2 linked regions of the Urbifossiella limnaea genome follow. The protein of the gene in region 2 interacts with the protein of the main gene of each other region in a pairwise test. Links are inferred from orthologs where the notes say so. Each region holds a gene or a part of one and is shown on either strand. Other genes may lie near its edges.

Evidence for each region.
Region 1: the proteins of ETAA1_RS13325 (region 2) and ETAA1_RS21345 interact in binary tests that used the Escherichia coli proteins (3 or more experiments, as listed by UniProt). The link is inferred for Urbifossiella limnaea from one-to-one orthologs.

What each region holds. Positions count from the first base shown.
Region 1 is NZ_CP036273.1:5,238,586-5,247,886, forward strand. The notes cover bases 2,716-5,937. They hold ETAA1_RS21345 (sensor histidine kinase), read left to right. Parts: upstream 2,716-3,037; coding sequence 3,038-5,737; downstream 5,738-5,937. Other genes in these bases: kdpC (potassium-transporting ATPase subunit KdpC), read left to right, coding at 2,716-3,022; ETAA1_RS21350 (response regulator), read left to right, coding at 5,743-5,937. In the rest of the region: potassium-transporting ATPase subunit KdpA, read left to right, coding at 1-347; potassium-transporting ATPase subunit KdpB, read left to right, coding at 367-2,433; more of kdpC, read left to right, coding at 2,447-2,715; more of ETAA1_RS21350, read left to right, coding at 5,938-6,435; mfd (transcription-repair coupling factor), read left to right, coding at 6,662-9,301. UniProt on the Escherichia coli protein: Member of the two-component regulatory system KdpD/KdpE involved in the regulation of the kdp operon. KdpD may function as a membrane-associated protein kinase that phosphorylates KdpE in response to environmental signals.
Region 2 is NZ_CP036273.1:3,254,741-3,263,799, forward strand. Bases 3,039-6,018 are described here. They hold ETAA1_RS13325 (PTS sugar transporter subunit IIA), read right to left. Parts: upstream 4,792-6,018; coding sequence 4,285-4,791; downstream 3,039-4,284. Other genes in these bases: ptsP (phosphoenolpyruvate--protein phosphotransferase), read right to left, coding at 3,039-3,896; ETAA1_RS13320 (HPr family phosphocarrier protein), read right to left, coding at 3,912-4,235; hpf (ribosome hibernation-promoting factor, HPF/YfiA family), read right to left, coding at 4,833-5,162; ETAA1_RS13335 (mandelate racemase/muconate lactonizing enzyme family protein), read right to left, coding at 5,349-6,018. In the rest of the region: ETAA1_RS13300 (Rne/Rng family ribonuclease), read right to left, coding at 1-204; ETAA1_RS13310 (TIGR03936 family radical SAM-associated protein), read right to left, coding at 1,174-1,944; more of ptsP, read right to left, coding at 2,121-3,038; more of ETAA1_RS13335, read right to left, coding at 6,019-6,701; efp (elongation factor P), read right to left, coding at 6,762-7,340; ETAA1_RS13345 (prolyl oligopeptidase family serine peptidase), read left to right, coding at 7,480-9,059. UniProt on the Escherichia coli protein: Seems to have a role in regulating nitrogen assimilation.

The sequences.
Region 1 (9,301 bases), 2.0 Mb from region 2 along the record:
CCAACGCCGGCCCGCACGGGTTCAGCGAAATCCTGTACGCCTACTCGTCGGCGGCGAACAACAACGGCTCGGCGTTCGCCGGGCTGGGGGCCAACGCCCCGTTCTACAACGGCACGCTCGGGCTGGCGATGCTCGTCGGCCGGTTCGGGGTGATGCTCCCGGTCCTGGCCGTCGCCGGGTCGCTGGCCCGGAAGAACCACGTCCCGGCGGGGCCGGGGACGCTGCCGACGCACACGCCACTGTTCGTGTTCCTGCTCGTGGCCGTGGTGGTCGTGGTCGGTGCCCTGAGCTTCTTCCCGGCCCTGGCCCTGGGGCCGGTCGTCGAACACCTGATGATGCGGTCGTAACCGGAGCCACCGAACACCCATGAACACTCGATCCGAAGCCCCGGCGTTGTTCCGTGCGGACATCCTCCGGGGTGCCGTCGTGGCGTCCCTGGCGAAACTCGACCCCCGCACCCAACTCCGCAACCCGGTGATGTTCGCCGTGTACCTCGGCAGCATCCTGACCACGCTGCTCTGGGTGCGGTCGCCGTCGGGCGGCTCCGGCGAGTCGTCGGGGTTCGTCCTGGGGGTTGCCGCCTGGCTGTGGGCGACCGTGCTGTTCGCCAACTTCGCCGAGGCGATAGCGGAGGGGCACGGCAAGGCCCAGGCGGCGTCCCTGCGGAAGTCCCGCACGGAGGTTACCGCCCGGCGGCTGACCGACCCGAAGACCCGTGAGACGGCCGACGTTCCGGCCGCCGATCTGAGGGTCGGCGATCTCGTGCTGGTGCGGGCCGGCGACGTGATCCCGGCCGACGGCGAGGTCGTGGAGGGTGTGGCGTCGGTGGACGAGAGTGCCGTCACCGGGGAGAGTGCCCCGGTGGTCCGGGAGAGCGGCGGCGACCGCAGTTCCGTCACCGGCGGCACCCGCATCATCTCCGACTGGCTGGTCGTGCGGGTGGCGACCCTGCCGGGGGAGAGCTTCCTCGACCGGATGATCGCAATGGTCGAGGGGGCGAGGCGGCAGAAGACGCCGAACGAGATCGCCCTGGCGATCCTCCTCGCCGCCCTCACCCTCGTCTTCCTGCTCGTGGTGGTCACCCTCCTGCCGTTCTCGGCGTACAGCGTTGAAGTCTCCGGGGCGGGGAGGCCCGTCACGCTCACGGTCCTGGTGGCACTACTCGTGTGCCTCGCCCCGACCACCATCGGTGCCCTGCTCTCGGCCATCGGGATCGCCGGCATGAACCGCCTCGGCCGGTCCAACGTGGTCGCCATGTCCGGCCGGGCCGTGGAGGCGGCGGGGGACGTGGACGTGCTGCTCCTCGACAAGACCGGCACCATCACCCTCGGCAACCGGCAGGCGACCCGGTTCGTCCCGGCCGACGGCGTGAGCGGGGAAGACTTGGCGTCCGCCGCCCACCTGGCCTCGCTCGCCGACGAGACGCCCGAGGGTCGGAGCATCGCCGTGCTGGCGAAGCGGGAGTTCGGGCTGCGGGGCCGCGATCTGGAACAGATCGGCCCGCACTTCGTCCCGTTCTCGGCCAAGACCCGCATGAGCGGCGTGGACCTGGACGGCCGGCAAATCCGCAAGGGGGCCGCCGACGCCGTCGAGGCCCACGCCCGCACCCTCGGCGGCACCTTCCCCGATACGGTGCGCGAGGCGGTGCGGGCGATCGCTCAGGCCGGGGGCACGCCGCTGGTGGTCAGCCGGGACGCCCGGGTTCTCGGGGTGATCGAACTCAAGGACGTCGTGAAGGGCGGGATCAAGGAGCGGTTCGCCGAACTGCGGCGGATGGGGATCAAGACGGTGATGATCACCGGCGACAACCCGCTCACCGCCGCCGCCATCGCCGCCGAGGCCGGGGTGGACGACTACCTGGCCGAGGCCACCCCGGAGGCGAAGTTGGCCCTGATCCGGGAGTACCAGCAGGGCGGTCGCCTCGTGGCGATGACCGGGGACGGCACCAACGACGCCCCGGCCCTGGCCCAGGCCGATGTCGCCGTCGCCATGAACACCGGCACCCAGGCGGCCAAGGAGGCGGGGAACATGGTGGACCTCGACTCCAACCCGACGAAGCTGATCGAGGTCGTCCACGTCGGCAAGCAACTGCTGATGACCCGGGGGGCACTGACCACGTTCAGCATCGCCAACGACGTGGCGAAGTACTTCGCCATCCTCCCGGCGGCGTTCGCCTCGACGTACCCGGCCCTCAAGACGCTCGACGTGATGGGGCTGTCGACCCCGGCGAACGCCATCCTGGCGGCGGTGATCTTCAACGCCCTGGTCATCGTCGCCCTGGTGCCGCTGGCCCTCCGGGGCGTCCGCTACCGGCCCGTCGGGGCGGCCCAACTGCTGCGCACCAACCTGCTCGTGTACGGCGTCGGCGGGCTGCTCGTGCCGTTCGTCGGCATCAAGGCCATCGACCTGCTGCTCTCGCTGTTCACGGGCTGACCGGAGAACCCCTATGTGGCACCACCTGCGAACATCGCTGGTCGTCCTCGGCGTCATGACCCTGCTCACCGGGGTCGTGTACCCGCTCGTCGTGACCGTGCTGGCTCAAACGCTGTTCCGCGGCCCTGCGAACGGCAGCCTGATCGCCCACGACGGTCGGCCCGCCGGGTCGGAGCTAATCGGCCAACCGTTCGCGAAGCCGGAATACTTCTGGGGGCGGCTGTCGGCGACCAGTCCGGTGCCGTACAACGCCGTCGCCTCGTCGGGGTCCAACTTCGGCCCCCAGCACCCGGACCTTGCCAAGAACGCCCGGGGGCGGATCGACGATCTGCGGAAGTACGACCCGACCGTCGGGGCCGTCCCGGTCGAACTCGTGACCGCCTCCGGCAGCGGCCTCGACCCGCACATCAGCCCCGCCGCCGCCGAGGTTCAGGTCCGCCGGGTCGCCGCCGCCCGAAACATGACCGAGGAAGCGGTCCGGGCACTCGTCCGGGCGCAGACCGAACCCCGGCAGTTCGGCCTCCTCGGGGAGCCACGGGTGAACGTGCTGACGTTGAACCGCGCGCTGGACGCCGGGGCCGCACGGTAACACCCGGAGGGCATCATGACACCCACCCGGCCGGACCCCGAACACCTGCTCGCCCGACTGCGGGCCGAGGAACGGCAGGCGAAGCGGGGGAAGTTAAAAGTCTTCTTCGGCTACGCCGCCGGGGTCGGGAAGACCTACGCCATGCTCGAAGCGGCCCGGCACGCCAGGACGGCCGGGCGGGAGGTCGTCGTCGGCTACGTCGAACCGCACGGGCGGCCGGGGACGGAAGCCCTGCTGGCCGGGCTGGAGGCCCTGCCGACCCGCCGGGTCGAGTACGCCGGCGTCGTGCTGCGGGAGTTCGACGTCGATGCCGCACTCGCCCGCCGCCCCGACCTGATCCTGGTCGACGAACTCGCCCACACCAACGCCCCGGGGTGCCGACACGCCAAACGGTGGCAGGACGTGGCCGAGTTGCTGGAGGCCGGGATTAACGTCTGGACGACGCTCAACGTCCAGCACATCGAGAGTCTGAACGACGTGATCGGGCAGATCACCGGCGTGACCGTGCGGGAGACGGTCCCGGACCGCATCTTCGAGATGGCCGACGAACTGGAAGTGACCGACATCCCGCCCGAAGACCTGCTCGGGCGGCTGCGTGAGGGCAAGGTGTACCGCTCGGAGCAGGCCGAGCGGGCGATTCAGAGCTTCTTCCAGAGGTCGAACCTCGTCGCCCTGCGGGAACTGTCCCTCCGGCAAGCGGCCCGGCGGGTCCACACCGAGGTCGAGTCGGCCCGCCGCCGGTCGGCGGCGGGCGCACCGTGGGCGACGACGGACCGGCTGCTCGTCTGCGTCGGCCCCAGCCCGACCACCGCCCGGGTCATCCGCACCGCCCGGCAACTCGCCGCCGCCCTCGACGCCCCGTGGCTGGCCGTCAGCGTCGAGCAGCCGGGGGTCGCCAGCGTCCCGGCCGCCGCCCAGCGGGTCGCCGACCACCTCCGACTGGCCGAGCGGCTTGGGGCCGAGACGGTCACCCTGACCGGGACGGGGGTGGCGGCGACGCTCCTCGACTACGCCCGCACGAACAACGTGACCAAGATCTTCGTCGGCAAGACCCGCACGCCCCCCTGGCGGCGGTGGCTCCGGAGGGGCGTGGTCGAGGAACTGCTGGATGGCAGCGGCGACATCGACGTCTACCTGATCCAGGGGGCGGCCGAGGGCCGGGGGACGCAAGCCGTCCCCGGGCCGCCCTCCCGGGTGCCGTGGGCCGAGTACCTCGCCGCCACCGGGGTCGTGGCCGTGGGGTCGTTGCTGGCCGGGTGGTTCGCCCGCCTCCGGGTGGCCGAGGCGAACGTCGTGATGGTGTTCCTCGCGGCGGTCGCCTGGGTCGCCTTCCGGTACAGCCGCGGCCCGGCGGTCTGGGCCAGCGTCGTCTCGGTGCTGGTGTTCGACGTGTTCTTCGTCCTGCCCTACTACTCCCTCACGGTGGACGACACGCAGTACCTCGTCACGTTCGGCGTGCTGCTCGTGATCGGGCTGCTGATCAGTACCCTGACCGCCCGACTCCGCACCCAACTCGAACTCGGCCGGCAGCGGGAGCGCCGCACGCTGGCCCTGCACCGGCTCGGCAAGCAGCTGAGTTCGCTGGCCGGGGACGTGTTCCTGGTGGGTGCGGCCGGGCAGCACTTGCGAGAGACGACCGGCGGCGAGGTGGCGATCTACCTCGCCCCGGGCGACCCCGCCGGGGCGAAGAACCCTCCCGCCGTCGTCTTCGGACACAACACCGGCATCGCCACGCACCCGGTCAGCGGCCCGGCCGCCCACTGGGTCATGACCCACGACCAGATCGCCGGGCGGGGGACCGACACGCTGCCCAACGCTCCCGCCCTGTTCGTACCCCTCACCGGCTCGCAATCGACGTTCGGTGCGATTGCCGTCCGGGTCGAGGCGGCGGACCGCCTGCTCCAGCCGGACCAGCGGCAGTGGCTCGAAAACTGTGCGAGCCAGTTGGCCCTGGCCGTGGAGCGGGACCGGATGGCGATGAGCGCGGCCGACGCCCGCCTCCGGGCCGAGACGGAGCAGGTTCGCAGTACGCTCCTCAGCAGCGTCTCGCACGACCTGAAGACGCCGCTGGCCGCCATCGCCGGGGCCAGCAGCACCCTGCTCCAACTGGAGCCGACCGCCGCCGGCACGAGGCGGGAACTCCTCGAAACGATCTCCGAGGAGGCCGTTCGGCTCAACGGCCTGCTGGAGAACATCCTGCAAATCGCCCGGCTCGACGCCGGGGCCGTGTCCCCCAACAAGCAGTGGCACGTGCTGGAGGACGTCATCGGGTCGGCCCTCCGGCGGACGAAGCCGCTCCTGCACCGCCACCACGTCGAGGTGCGTCTGCCGCCGGAGATGTCGCTCCTGTTCGTGGACGGCCTGCTGCTGGAACAGGTTTTTTCTAACCTGTTAGAGAATGCGGCCCGCTACACCCCCGCTCGTTCTCACATCCTGATCTCGGCGACCGCCGGGGGCCGAGAACTGGTCGTCTCGGTAACCGACGACGGCCCCGGACTCCCGGCCGGGTCGGAGGAGCGAGTGTTCGACCGCTTCTACCGGGGGGCAGCCCGCCCCGACGCCGGGCGGGGGAGCGGCCTGGGCCTGGCGATCTGCCGGGCGATCATCGGGCTGCACGGCGGCACCGTCGGTGCGGCCAACCGGCCCGGGGGCGGGGCCGAGTTCACGATCCGGCTCCCGCTGGCCGAGCACCCGCCCCGGATGCCGGTGGAGTAGACGCCATGCGGACCAACGACCCGCTCGTGCTGGTGATCGAGGACGAGACGCCGATCCGCCGCTTCCTGCGGGCCTCCCTCACCGAGCAGGGGTATCGGGTCGAGGAAGCCACGTCGGGCGAGGAGGGGATCAAAAAGGCGGCGGCCCAGCCGCCCGACCTCGTGATCCTCGACCTCGGGCTGCCGGGGCTGGACGGGCAGGACGTGCTGCGGCAACTCCGGGAGTGGCTGACGGCCCCGGTCATCGTCTTGTCGGCACGGGACCAGGAGCAACAGAAGGTGGAGGCCCTGGACGCCGGGGCCGACGACTACCTGGCCAAGCCGTTCGGGATGGGGGAACTGCTGGCCCGGATGCGGACCGCCCTCCGGCACGCCCGGCCTCAGACCGCCGAGGGGACCGTCCTCCAGGTCGGCGACCTGCGGATCGACCTCGCCGCCCGCACCACCACGCTGAAGGACGAGTCGGTCCACCTGACCCCGCTGGAGTACAAGCTGCTGGTCCTGCTCGTGCGGAACGCTGGGAAGGTGCTGACCCACCGGCAACTGTTGCGGGACGTGTGGGGGCCGCACGACGTTCACGAGAGCCACTACCTGCGGGTGTTCGTCGCCACGCTCCGGCGGAAGGTCGAACCCGACCCGACCCAGCCCCGGTACATCCTGACCGAGCAGGGCGTCGGCTACCGCTTCGCCGCAGAATGAGAGTCGTTCTGGCCGCCCAACCGAGTGGGGCCGAGCCGGCCTACGATTCAGGAATTCTGCCGGTCCCGCCGGCCGCTTTTTTCTTGCTGCCAGAACCGAAAGGGTCTCTCGTCAAAGGGTTTGGAACAGGTCCGCGCGACCTTTAGCATCCAGGTTACACGGCGACCCGTGGGCGGCGGACGCGAGCGGCGACGGGCAGCGGTTCCGCGAGGCGTAGGATACCCGGATGGCGAGCGAGGAGGGACTGGCGCAGCTGACCCGGACGCTCCACGGCGCGGACGGCTGGGCGAACCTGCGCGCCGCGCTGGCCGCCGGCCGCAGCGGCACGATTGACGGCGCCTGGGGCTCGGCCGCCGCCCTCGCCGTCGCGGCACTCGCGTCCGACTCGCCTGCCACCGTCCTCGCGGTGGTCGCCTCCCCCGCCGACCTCGAAGCCTGGGCCGAAGACCTAGCCTCGTTCGCCGGCACGCGCCCGGCCGTGTTCGACGCCTGGGAGGCGTGGCCGCCGCCGACTCACAAGGGGAAGCTCGACCCGGCCACCACGTCGCGCCTGCGACTGCTGCAACAGCTGGCCCTCGACCCGCCGCGGCTGGTCGTCTGTACCGTGGCCGCGTTGGTGCAACCGGTGCCGCCGCGGGCCGACCTGACGGCCCGCGGCAAGAAGCTCGCGGCCGGCGAGGTGATCGACCCCGACGAGCTGGTGGCGTGGCTGGTAGCGAACGGCTACAAGCGCGTGGAGGCCGTCGAGTATCCCGGCGAGTTCGGCCGCCGCGGCGGCATCCTCGACGTGTACCCGCCCGACAGCCCCGACCCGGTGCGCCTCGAATTCTTCGGCGACGAACTGGAATCGCTCCGCACCTTCTCCGCGGGTTCGCAGCGCAGCCTCGACACGCGCCCGGCGCTGACGCTGCTCCCCGTCGGCGGGTCGGGCGGGGGCGGCGTCGAGCGCGGCTTCTTCACCGACCACCTCCCCGCGGGCTCGGTCGCGGCGCTGGTCGAGCCCGGCGACCTGAAGGAGCAGGCCAAGCTGTTCCTCGAGCGCGTCGGCGACTCGACCGGCCTGTTCACCGTGGACGGCACCTTCGCCAACCTGCTGAAGCTGCCGACGGTGGCGGTGTCGGCGATGCCGCGGCCGAGCGTGGAGGCGTCGGTCCACCTGCGGGTGGAGTCGGTGGAGCGGTTCAGCGGCAACGTGCAGCGCGTCCGCGACGAACTCGACGCCGTGGCCGCGGACGACGGCAGCCGGGTGCTCATCGCCTGCCAGACCGACGCCGAGTGCCACCGCCTCACCGACGTGCTGAAGGCCGGCCGCCTGGCCGAGTCGCAGCGGCTGAAGCTGGTCACGGGGCACGTCCGCGCCGGCTTCCGCCTCGTGGGCGCCGGGGTAGTGGTGCTCGGCAGTCACGAGTTGTTCCACAAGGACCAGCAGCCGCACGGCGTGAAGGCGCCGGCCGCAAAGGGGTCGAGCCGCCGCGTCGAAGGGCGGGCGATCGACACGTTCCTCGAACTCAACGACGGCGACTACGTCGTCCACGTCGCCCACGGCATCGGCCGCTTCCGCGGCATGGTCATGCTGGACCGGACGGCCGAGGTGACCGACCACGAGACTGCGGCCCAGGAAGAGAATCTCGTTCTCGAATTCCGCGACGGGGTGATGCTGTACGTCCCGGCGTCGCGGATCGACCTGGTGCAGAAGTACGTCGGCGGGCAGGCGACGGAGCCGGAGCTGTCGAAGCTCGGCGGCAGCGCGTGGGGGCGGAAGAAGGATCGCGTCGGCGAGGCGGTCCGCGACATGGCCGCGGACATGATCCAGCTCCAGGCGGTGCGACAGGCCGTCGCCGCCGAAGCGCTGCCGCCGGACAGCGAGTGGCAGACGGAGTTCGAGGCCGCGTTCCCGTACCAGGAGACGCCCGACCAGCTCGCCGCCATTCAGGAGACGAAGGGCGACCTGACCAAGCCGAAGCCGATGGACCGACTCATCTGCGGCGACGTGGGCTACGGCAAGACGGAGGTCGCCATCCGCGCCGCGTTCAAGGCCGTGGACGGCGGCAAGCAGGTGGCCATCCTGGTGCCGACGACCGTCCTCGCGGAACAGCACTACCGCACGTTCACGCAGCGGTTCGCCGAGTACCCGTTCGCCGTCGGGGTGGTCAACCGCTTCAAGTCGCACGGCTCCACGAAGGACGCCCTCAAGCGGCTCGCGGCCGGCGAGATCGACGTGATCGTCGGCACGCACCGGCTCCTGTCGAAGGACGTGAAGTTCAAGGACTTGGGCCTCGTCGTCATCGACGAGGAGCAACGGTTCGGCGTCGAGCACAAGGAGCGGCTGAAACGCCTCCGGGCCACGGTCCACGTCCTGACGATGACGGCGACGCCGATCCCGCGAACGCTTCACTCGGCGCTGCTGGGCATCCGCGAGATCTCGAACCTCGAAACGCCGCCGCCCGAGCGCCAGCCGGTCGAGACGCGCATCATCCGCTGGGACGACCAGCTGCTGCGCCACGCCATCCTCCGCGAGATGACCCGCGGCGGGCAGGTGTACTTCGTCCACAACCGCGTGTTCGACATCCACGAGGTCGCGGCGAAGGTGAGGGCTCTCGTTCCCGAAGCAAGGATCGTCGTCGGTCACGGCCAGATGAGCGCCGACGAGCTGGAGCAAGCGATGGTGAAGTTCGTCCGCAAGGAGGCGGACATCCTGGTGGCGACGACCATCATCGAGAGCGGCCTGGACATCCCGAACGCGAACACCATGATCATCGACGACGCCGACATTTACGGGCTGGCCGATCTCCACCAGCTTCGCGGCCGGGTGGGGCGGTCGAAGCACCGGGCGTACGCGTACCTGATCGTGAACCCGCTAAAGCTG
Region 2 (9,059 bases):
GCGGGCCTCCTCCTCGGCGGCCTCCGCGGTCTCCGGCTCGAAGTCCTCGGCGTCGTCAACCGGGATCGCCGGCAGCTCGGGCGGGGTGCCGTCGGCGAAGCGGTCGTTCGGGGCGTCGGGGTCGAAGTCGTCGGCGCCCTCGAAGAACGGCCGAATCTCCGGCTCGTCGCCCGGCGGGCTGGTGCGGTGCTCGGCCCCGCCCATCGTCAGCGGCGGCACGTCCGGCGGGGCGTCGCCGCCCTCGGGCGCGTCGCCCTCGCCGTCCGCCTTCTTCTTGCGGCGACGCGGCTTCGGCTTGGCCTCGCCCTCCTCGCCGGCGGCGTCCTCGGGCTTCGCCTCGTCCGTCTTCCGCGGCCGGCGGCTGCGCGGCTTCTTTTTCGGCTCCTCGGCCTCGGCCTCGGCCTCGGGGGCCGAGGTCTCCTCGGACGGCGCGGGCGACTCGGCGATTCCTTCGGCGAAGCCGTCGTCGTCGTCGAGCCCGGCGCCGAACTCGTCGTCCTCGACCGGCGGGGCCGGCGGCCGGGCCTGGCGCGGCGGCCGCGGCGGGGGGGCGACGGCGGCCGGCGGTTCGTCCGGCCCGTCGGCGAACGGCGCGATCGGCTCCTCGTCCGGCGCCTCGGCGGCCGGGGCCGCCGCGCCGTCGAGGCCTTCGGTGAAGCCGTCGTCGTCGACCGACGCGGGGCCGGCCGGCTGCGGTTGGAGCCAGCTGCTCGGCTGCGCCGGTTCGCGGAAGTTCTGCCCGCCGCCGCCGCGCTCGCCGCGGTCACCCCGCTCGCCGCGGTCACGCCCGCGGCCGCCGCGGTCGCCTTGGTTCTGGCGCTGGGCTCCACCCCCGCCGTACTCGCGGTCGATCTCGGCCTCGTACTCGGCGAGTGCTTCCTTCGAGAGGAGGTGCTTGTAGTAGGCGGGGTCCACGTCGGAGACGTGGAGGAAGCCGTTGCGGCCGATGCCGAAGTCCACGAACGCGGCCTGGATGCTCGGCTCGATGTTGACGATGCGGCCCTTGTAGATGTTGCCGACGTAGCTCTCCTGGCTGGAGCGCTCGACGTACAACTCCTCGAGCTGGCCGTCCTCGACGATGGCGATGCGGCACTCCTCCGGCTGGAGGACGTTGATCAGCATTTCTTTCTTCATCGAATCTCCTGCCGCCCGTGGGGCGGGGGCGTGATGGTCCTACTCCGCCGCCAGGTCGCCGGGGACGGCGACGCTAGTCGAGGCAACGGGTTGGTCGGGGATGGCGCGCGAGGGGTCCGCGGGCCGGGTGTCCGCCGGGCCGTCCGGCGGGATGTCGGTCGGGTCGAGGGGCGCGGCCGCCTCGTCCCGGAGTTCCACGAGGGTGCGTTCGAGCACGCAGCCGGCGTCGAGCAGATCGTCCACGCCGAGGAGGCGAAGCAGTTCGTCGGCGCGGGCGGTGCCGGTGGTGGTGACCCACAGGTCGAGTGTCAGGGTGTTGTCGCGGACGGCGACCGAGCGGAGGTACCGGCGGACGTTCAGCCCCTTCCGGCTCGGCCGCACCCGCTCCACCCACACGGCGTCCTGCGCGAGAAGGGCCGCACACGCCGTGGCCGCCTCGCCCGCCCGCTCCGCCGGCAGGGGCAGCGAGTACACGATCCGCCGCGGCATCGCCGTCGTCCGCATCGGGACGACCGCCGCGCGTGTGAACCGCAGCCCCTCGGGCGCCTGGGTGTTCAGGCCGGTCAGCACGGCCCCGGAGTCGCGCACCTCGGTCAGTTCCAGCTCGACGACCTCGTCGCGGCCGACGACGCCGAGCGGGAGCGACTGCGCGAAGACGACGCGGGGGCCGGGGTGGAACCCGGCGGTGGACTTGAACGGCAGGCCGGCCCGGCGGAGCATTCGCTCCAGCACGCGCATCAAATCGTGATGGCTGAGCAGCCGGAGAACACCGGCCTTCTCGAAGCGGAGGCGGAACTTGTCCCCGAGCATCGCGTCCGGTCTTCCCGGCGGATTTCGGACGGCGATGAACAACGGCCGACGGCACGCGGCCGTCGTTCGTCGTTCGTCGTTCGTCGGTCGTCCGCCCGTTGCCCCCCGTGCGTGTCGGGTGCGTCGACCGAACCTCGGCCGGGGTTTGGTGCCCCCCGGCCCGAGAGCCCGGCCCGCTACTCGACCGCCTCCGGGAGGATGCGGCGTAGTTGGTCGCGCAACAGGTTCTGAACCTGCCGGGCGGTGTCCATCGACAGCGCCTGCCCGGCCACCGTCTCGGCCTCGGCCACGCTCAGCTGGCGGATCACCCGCTTGATCTCGGGTATCTTCCGCGGCGTCGCGCTGAGCGACCGCAGCCCCAGCCCGATCAGGAGCGGGGTGTAGAGCGGCTCGCCGCTCATCTCCCCGCACACGTTCACGTCGATCCCGGCCTTGCCCGCCGCCTCCACCACCGTCCGGATCAGCCGCAGTACGGCCGGGTCCGCCGGGTCGTAGAGGTGGGCCACGTGTTCGTTGTTCCGGTCCGCCGCGAGGGTGTACTGGATCAGGTCGTTCGTCCCGACCGAGAAGAAGTCCACCTCGCGGGCCAGCACGTCCGCCAGGATGGCGGCGGACGGCACCTCGATCATCGTACCAACCGGGATGTCCGCTTTGTAGGGGACGCCCGCCTCGTCCAGGTCCTCCTTCACCTCGTTGAGCAGCGTCTTGCACTGGCGCAGCTCGCCGAGCGTGCTGATCATCGGGAACATGATGCGGATGTCGCCGTGGGCCGCGGCCCGCAGAATCGCCCGGAGCTGGGTGCGGAACAGGTCCACCTTCCGCAGGCACAGCCGGACGCTGCGCAGGCCCAGGAACGGGTTCTTTTCCACGCTCAGGAGGCCGGACACGCTGCTGAACTTGTCCGCCCCCAGGTCGAGCGTGCGGATCACGACCGGCCGGTTCGCCCCGATCTCGTCGATGACGGCCCGGTAGGCGTCGTAGTGTTCCGCCTCCGTGGGGTCGGACGACTTGTTGAGGTACAGGAATTCGGTGCGGTAGAGGCCGACGCCCTCCGCGCCGCGGTCGGCGCAGTGGGCGGCCTCGGGGGCCAACTCGATGTTTCCGAGCAGGCGGATTGCCACTCCGTCGTGCGTGACGGCCGGCTTGCCTCGAAGTGCGTCGTACCGGTCGGCGCGGTTCAGCGCCGCGATCCGCTTCGCCTCGTACTTGCGGACCGTCTCCTCGTCCGGGTCGAGGATGATCTTCCCCTCGTTCCCGTCCACGATGATCATGTCGCCGCCGGACACGTCCGTCAGGAACCGGCCGACGCCGACGACCGCCGGGATCTCCAGGGCCCCGGCCAGGATGGCGGTGTGGCTCGTGGGGCCGCCGCTCTCGGTGGCGAACGCCCACACCGTCCGCGGCGAGAAGTCGGCCGTGTCGGACGGCATCAGGTCGTTGGCGAGGATGACGACGCGGTCGCCGCCGAGGGGGGCCACGGCGTTCGGAACCTGGCCGAGGAGGGTCGAAAGGATCTGCTTTTCCAGGTCGATCAGGTCGCCGGCGCGGCGGCGGAGCACTTCCGACGCGGCCAGGTCGCCGACCTTCCGCTGGGCCTCCTCCAGCTTCTTGACCTGCTCGCGGATGCCGCGGCTGACGGCGTACTCGGCGGAGTACGTCTGCGTGCGGATGAGGTGCTCGAGCCGGTCGCGGAACGACGGGTCTTCGAACGCCGACTGCTGGGCGGCGAAGATGTTGCCGATGGCCGGCTCGAACCGGGCGGTGTACCGCTGCCGCTTCTCGCGGGCCTCGGAGGCGGCGTCGTCCAGCGCCCCGCGGAGGCGGACGACCTCGGCGTCCACCTGGTCGGCGGGGACGAGCTTGTTGGGGATCCGGACGCCCTCGGTGTCGAGCACCAGGGCCGGGCCGATGGCGATCCCGGGCGAGACGGCGGTACCGTACCTGTATTCCATGTCGCCCGTGGGCGGTCAGATCGTGTAGTCTTCCCCGCCGGGGGAGCCGAGGATGGCGGCCAGCGGGTCCAGGGCGGCGGCCGCGTCGGGCCCGTCCACCTCGACCACCACCTCGGCGTCCGGCAGAACCACCAGCATCATCAGGTCCCAGACACTCTTGCCGTCGGCCCGCGAGTCGCCGTGGAAGACGGCGACGGCGGCGGCGAACTGGCGGGCGGCCCGGCTGAACCGGTCGGCGACGCGGTGGTGGAGCCCCAGCGGGTTCACCACCTTGACGGTGCGGCGCAGCGGGCCGTTCCCGCCCGTTTCGCCGTTTCCGGTTCGCCCGTTCGCCGCCATGCCCGCCCCCGCCCGGTGCCTTCAGGTAAGACCCCGCCGCCCGGCCGCGTCAGAGGCCGGGGGCGGCTTCGAGCAGGTTCCACACCTCGGCCTTCGTCGTACAGGCCCGCAGCTGTTTGACGAAGTCCTCGTTCCGCATCGTCCGCACCACGGCTTCCAGGGCGCGGAGGTGGTCGCCGGGGCGGTCCTTCGGCGACACCAGCAGCACGAACACGTACACCGGCTCGCCGTCGAGGCTGTCGAACGGCAGGCCGGCGGGGGCGATCCCGAGGGCGCCGATGAGCTTCTCGGCGGCGGCGTGGCGGGAGTGGGGGATGGCGATGTTCCGGCCGATCCCGGTCGTGCCGAGTTGCTCGCGCCGCATGACCTCCTTGACCACGTCGTCCGTGTGCTCGGGGCCGAACGCGCGGGCCGCCTGGAGCGCCCCTACCAGCTCGCGGACGACGCGCTCCTTCACCCCGGCCACGGCCGCGGCGTCCTTCGGGTTGACGTCCGCGGCGGACGTGGCGAGGGCCGGGATGATGGCGTCCGGGACGATGAAGTTCGGCAGCCGCATGGGGGGCTCCGGGCCGGGTGCGGGGGGCGGGGCGGCCGCGGTCACTTCCCACCCGCGTCGTTGTGCGACGGGTCCCGCCGGTGGTCGTGCAGCTTCTCCTTGTAGTGCTTGATCTGCTGCTTGATCTTGTCCTGCGCGAGGCCGAACGCGGCCACCACGTCGCCGTTCGCCTCGGTGGCGACGAACTCGTGCTTGTGCCCGGCGGTGGCGGTGATTTCCACCTTCACGTTGTGGGCGTGGTCCTGGTGGAGGTCCACGACGACGGCGACGGAGACGAGCCGCTCGAAGTACTTGAGGAGGCCTTCGGCCTTCTCGCGGAGGGCGGCCTGGGTCTGGTCGTCCAGATGCCCGTGGCGGGCGGATACGGTCACCTGCACCGGTAGAACCTCACGTCGCGGGGAGGGCGAACCGCCCGGGCGGTCGGGCTGAACGGCCTGATTGTATCCGTGGTTGCGGCGGGGAGCAACCGGCGGGGACTTTGGGACGTGGAGACTGTGGGACTGGTGAAGGGTTTCCGTCCCTGTGTCCCACGGCCCCCTCGTCCCAAAGTCCCAGGCTCAGCCCGCGCCCAGTCCGACGCCGTCGAGAAGTGCCGTGTTCATCGTGCCGTCGGCGACGGTGAACACGCCGGGGTAGCGGTCGTCCCACCCGGCGTTCGCGGCGGGGCAGTACTGCCGGCCGTTCGACTCGATCGCGGCCACGCCCGGGATGTGGGCGGCGAGCCCGGCCGAGTGGATCAGCGACCGGCCGACGCACGTCAGGTCCTGGACGCAGCGGAACAGCCCCATCTCCTGCGCCGCCGCGGCCAGGAGGAGGCTTTGGGTCTGCCCCTTGCACGCCTTGAAGGCGACGCCGGTGTACCCCATCTCACGCGCCAGGTGGAGGCTCTCCAGGTCCACGAGCGACTCGTCGATGACGACGGGTTTGAGCTTCGCGGCGGCGTGCATGACGTTCTGCCGGTTCGCCTTCAGGTCGCGGGCCGTCGGCTGCTCGATGTACTGCACGCGGTCGTACCCGGCGGGCGCCTGCTCGCGCAGCCGGCGGAGGAACTCGATGAGGTACTCGACCGTCTGGCAGCGCTCGTTGAAGTCGAGGGAGTAGAACCACGTCGCCACGCCGCGGGCGCCGTTCACCTCCTCGGCCACGGCGTTCACGCGCACGACGCGCTCGACGTCCCAGCCCAGGTCGTCGCCGTTCAGCTTCACCTTCAGGTGGGTGAGGCCGTCGCGGGCGATCCACTCGCCGAGGGTTTCGGGCAGGCCGTCGCCGACGGGGGCTTTCACGTCCGCCGAGGTGAGCGGGTCGAGCGCCCCGACGAGGTGGTACAGCGGCAGCTTCGCCTTCGGAGCCGGCAGCACGTAGCGGTCGAGGGTGCGGCCGGCGAAGTCGGCGCCGAGGTAGTGGCCGAGGTCGGCGGTGAGGTAGTCGGGGCCGTAGCACTGGTAGACGCTGCGGCCGAGGAGCTTGCCGTAGCCGTCGTGGAGCGCGGCGTCGAACGGGCTCGCGGCGACGAGCGCGGCCAGCACGGGGATCGGTTCCCCGAGGCCGAGGCGCTCGCCGGTGGGGCCGAGGTGCGCGAGGAACTGCGGTTCCAGGGCGTGCCCGAGTTCGACCGGGTGGCCGTAGCCGGCGTGTGCCGCGGTGGTGTCACGGAAGGCGGCGACCAGCGCCGTCATGGCACCGAGGGTCTGATCATACCCGAGTGTGCGCGACGGGAAGGCCCAGACGTTGCTCAGCGGCATCGAGCCGACGCCCTCGGCACGCCGGCCCTGCCGGTCTTCGACCGTCACGCGGGCGGTGAGGACGGTGGCCTTGTCCAGCGCGACGCCGCCGAACTTGATGGGCGTGCGGTACTGGTAGTCGTCGGTGGTGTACGACACTTCGGCGACGCGCACGTCGGTGGGCTTCACGGCGGGCTCCTCGGCGCGCGGAAAAGCCCACCGGCCACGGCCGGTGGGCTCGGGGTCCGGCTACTTCCCTTCCTTCGCCGCCCGCTTGAGGTACTTGCCGTCCTCCGTCTGGATGACGATCTGCTCACCCACGGCGATGAACGACGGCACCTGTACGACGACGCCGGTCTCCAGCGTCGCCGCCTTCGTCTGGGCGGCGGCGGTGGCGCCCTTGATGCCGGGCTCCGTTTCCGTCACCTTCAGCGTGACCGTCTGCGGCAACTCCATCGACAGCGCCTTGCCGTCGTAGAAGGTGATCTTCACCGGGTCGTTCTCGCGGAGGTACTTCATCATGTCGCCGACCATGTCGGCGCCGAGGTTGACCGGCTCGAACGTCTCGCCGTCCACGAACACGTACTCGTCGCCGTCCTTGTACGAGTAGTTGAAGTCCTTCGTGTCGAGGTACACAACCTCACCCTTGTCGTCCGGGTGGACGCGCTCGTCGGTGATGCTCCCGGTGGTCAGGTTCTTCATCTTGAGGTACAAGATGGCCCGCCAGTTCCCGGGCGTGTTGAGGTCGCGGTCGAGGACGTAGAACAGGGTGCCGCCCATGTTCAGCACCATGCCCTTGCGGACATCGATCATCTTCACGGCTGCCATCGGAACTCTCCGCGGTGCGAGCCGCGCGGGCTCGGACGGGGGACACGGTCGTGGCTGTTGGTTTATCGGATCCGCCCGCGGCGGAGTAGGGTGCGGTCCCTACACTCACCGCATCCCACCGACCCCGCGAGAGCCTCCGATGTTCGCGCGCGCCTTCCCCGCCGCCCTCCTGGCGGCGCTCGTCGCCCTCCCCGCCGCCGCCGACGGCCCGGCCGACAACATCCCGGACAACGTCCGCCCCGTCCCGCCGAAGGGGATCGACCTGCCGCCGGCCGACGACGCCGAGCTGCGGAAGGGGCTCGCCGAGCTGCAAGGGCTCATCAAGGACATCGGTAGGCACCCGCTGCTCGCCGATGTCGCGATTTACGAGAAGGCCGTGCGGTACGCCGTCGAGTACAAGGAAGTGTTCGACCCGAAGGGCATCCCGGCGGTGAAGAACGTCCTGAAGGCCGGGCTGGAGCGCGCCCGGCTGCTGAAGGACGGCAAGCACCCGTGGACGACGCAGACCGGCTACGTGGTCCGCGGCTACTTCTCGAAGATCGACGGCTCCGCGCAGCCCTACGGGCTGCACGTCCCGGCCAACTACCAGTTCGTCGGGAATGCCGATCACCGGCTCGACTTCTGGTGGCACGGCCGAGGCGAGACGCTGAGCGAAGTGAACTTCCTGGCCGTCACGCAGAACGCGGGCGGCATCATCCCGGCGCCCGGGGCATTCATCCTGGCCCCCTACGGCCGCTACTGCAACGCCAACAAGTTCGCCGGCGAGATCGACACGTTCGAGTGCCTCGCCCACGTCTCGAACCACTACCGCATCGACTGGTCGCGGCTCGTCGCCCGCGGGTTCAGCATGGGCGGTGCGGCGTGCTGGCAGTACGCCGTCCACTTCCCGACCCTGTGGTGCGCCGCCGCCCCCGGGGCCGGCTTCAGCGAGACGCCCGAGTTCCTCAACAACTTCCAGGGCGAAAAGGTCCAGCCGAAGTGGTACGAGCAGAAGCTGTGGCGGATGTACAACGCCACCGACTACGCGCAGAACATCTTCAACGTGCCGACGGTCGCGTACAGCGGCGAGATCGACAAGCAGAAGCAGGCCGCCGACGTGATGGCCCGCGAGATGAAGAAGGTGGGCCTGGAACTGACCCACGTCGTCGGCCCGAAGACGGCCCACAGCTACGAGAAGGCGGCGAAGGAGGAGGTAAACAAGCGGATCGACGCGGTCGTGGCGAAGGGGCTGCCGAAACAGCGTGACGAGATCCGGTTCACGACGTACACGCTGAGCTACAACCAGTGCGACCCGATCCTGCTGGACGGGCTCGTCAAGCACTGGGAGCCGGCGACCGTGCGGGCGACGATGAAGGACGGCGCGTACGACATCACCACGACCGGCGTCACGGCGTTCACGCTGCGGAGCCGCGCCCGCGACGTGAAGGTGACGGTCAACGGGAAGGTCGTCCTGGACCAGAAGGGGCTTCCCGACGTGGGCCGCCCGAACGAGTTCCGCTTTACCGACGTCGCGGGGGGGCCGGCAGTCGGCGCGGCACCCGCGTCGGGGCTGGCGAAGACCCCCGGGCTGCAGGGGCCGATCGACGACGCCTTCCTGAGCCGCTTCGTGATGGTGCGGCCGACTGGCAAGGCGCTGAACGAGAAGGTCGGCGCCTGGGCCGACGCCGAGATGAAACACGCCGTCACGCACTGGCGGAAGCACTTCCGCGGCGACGCACC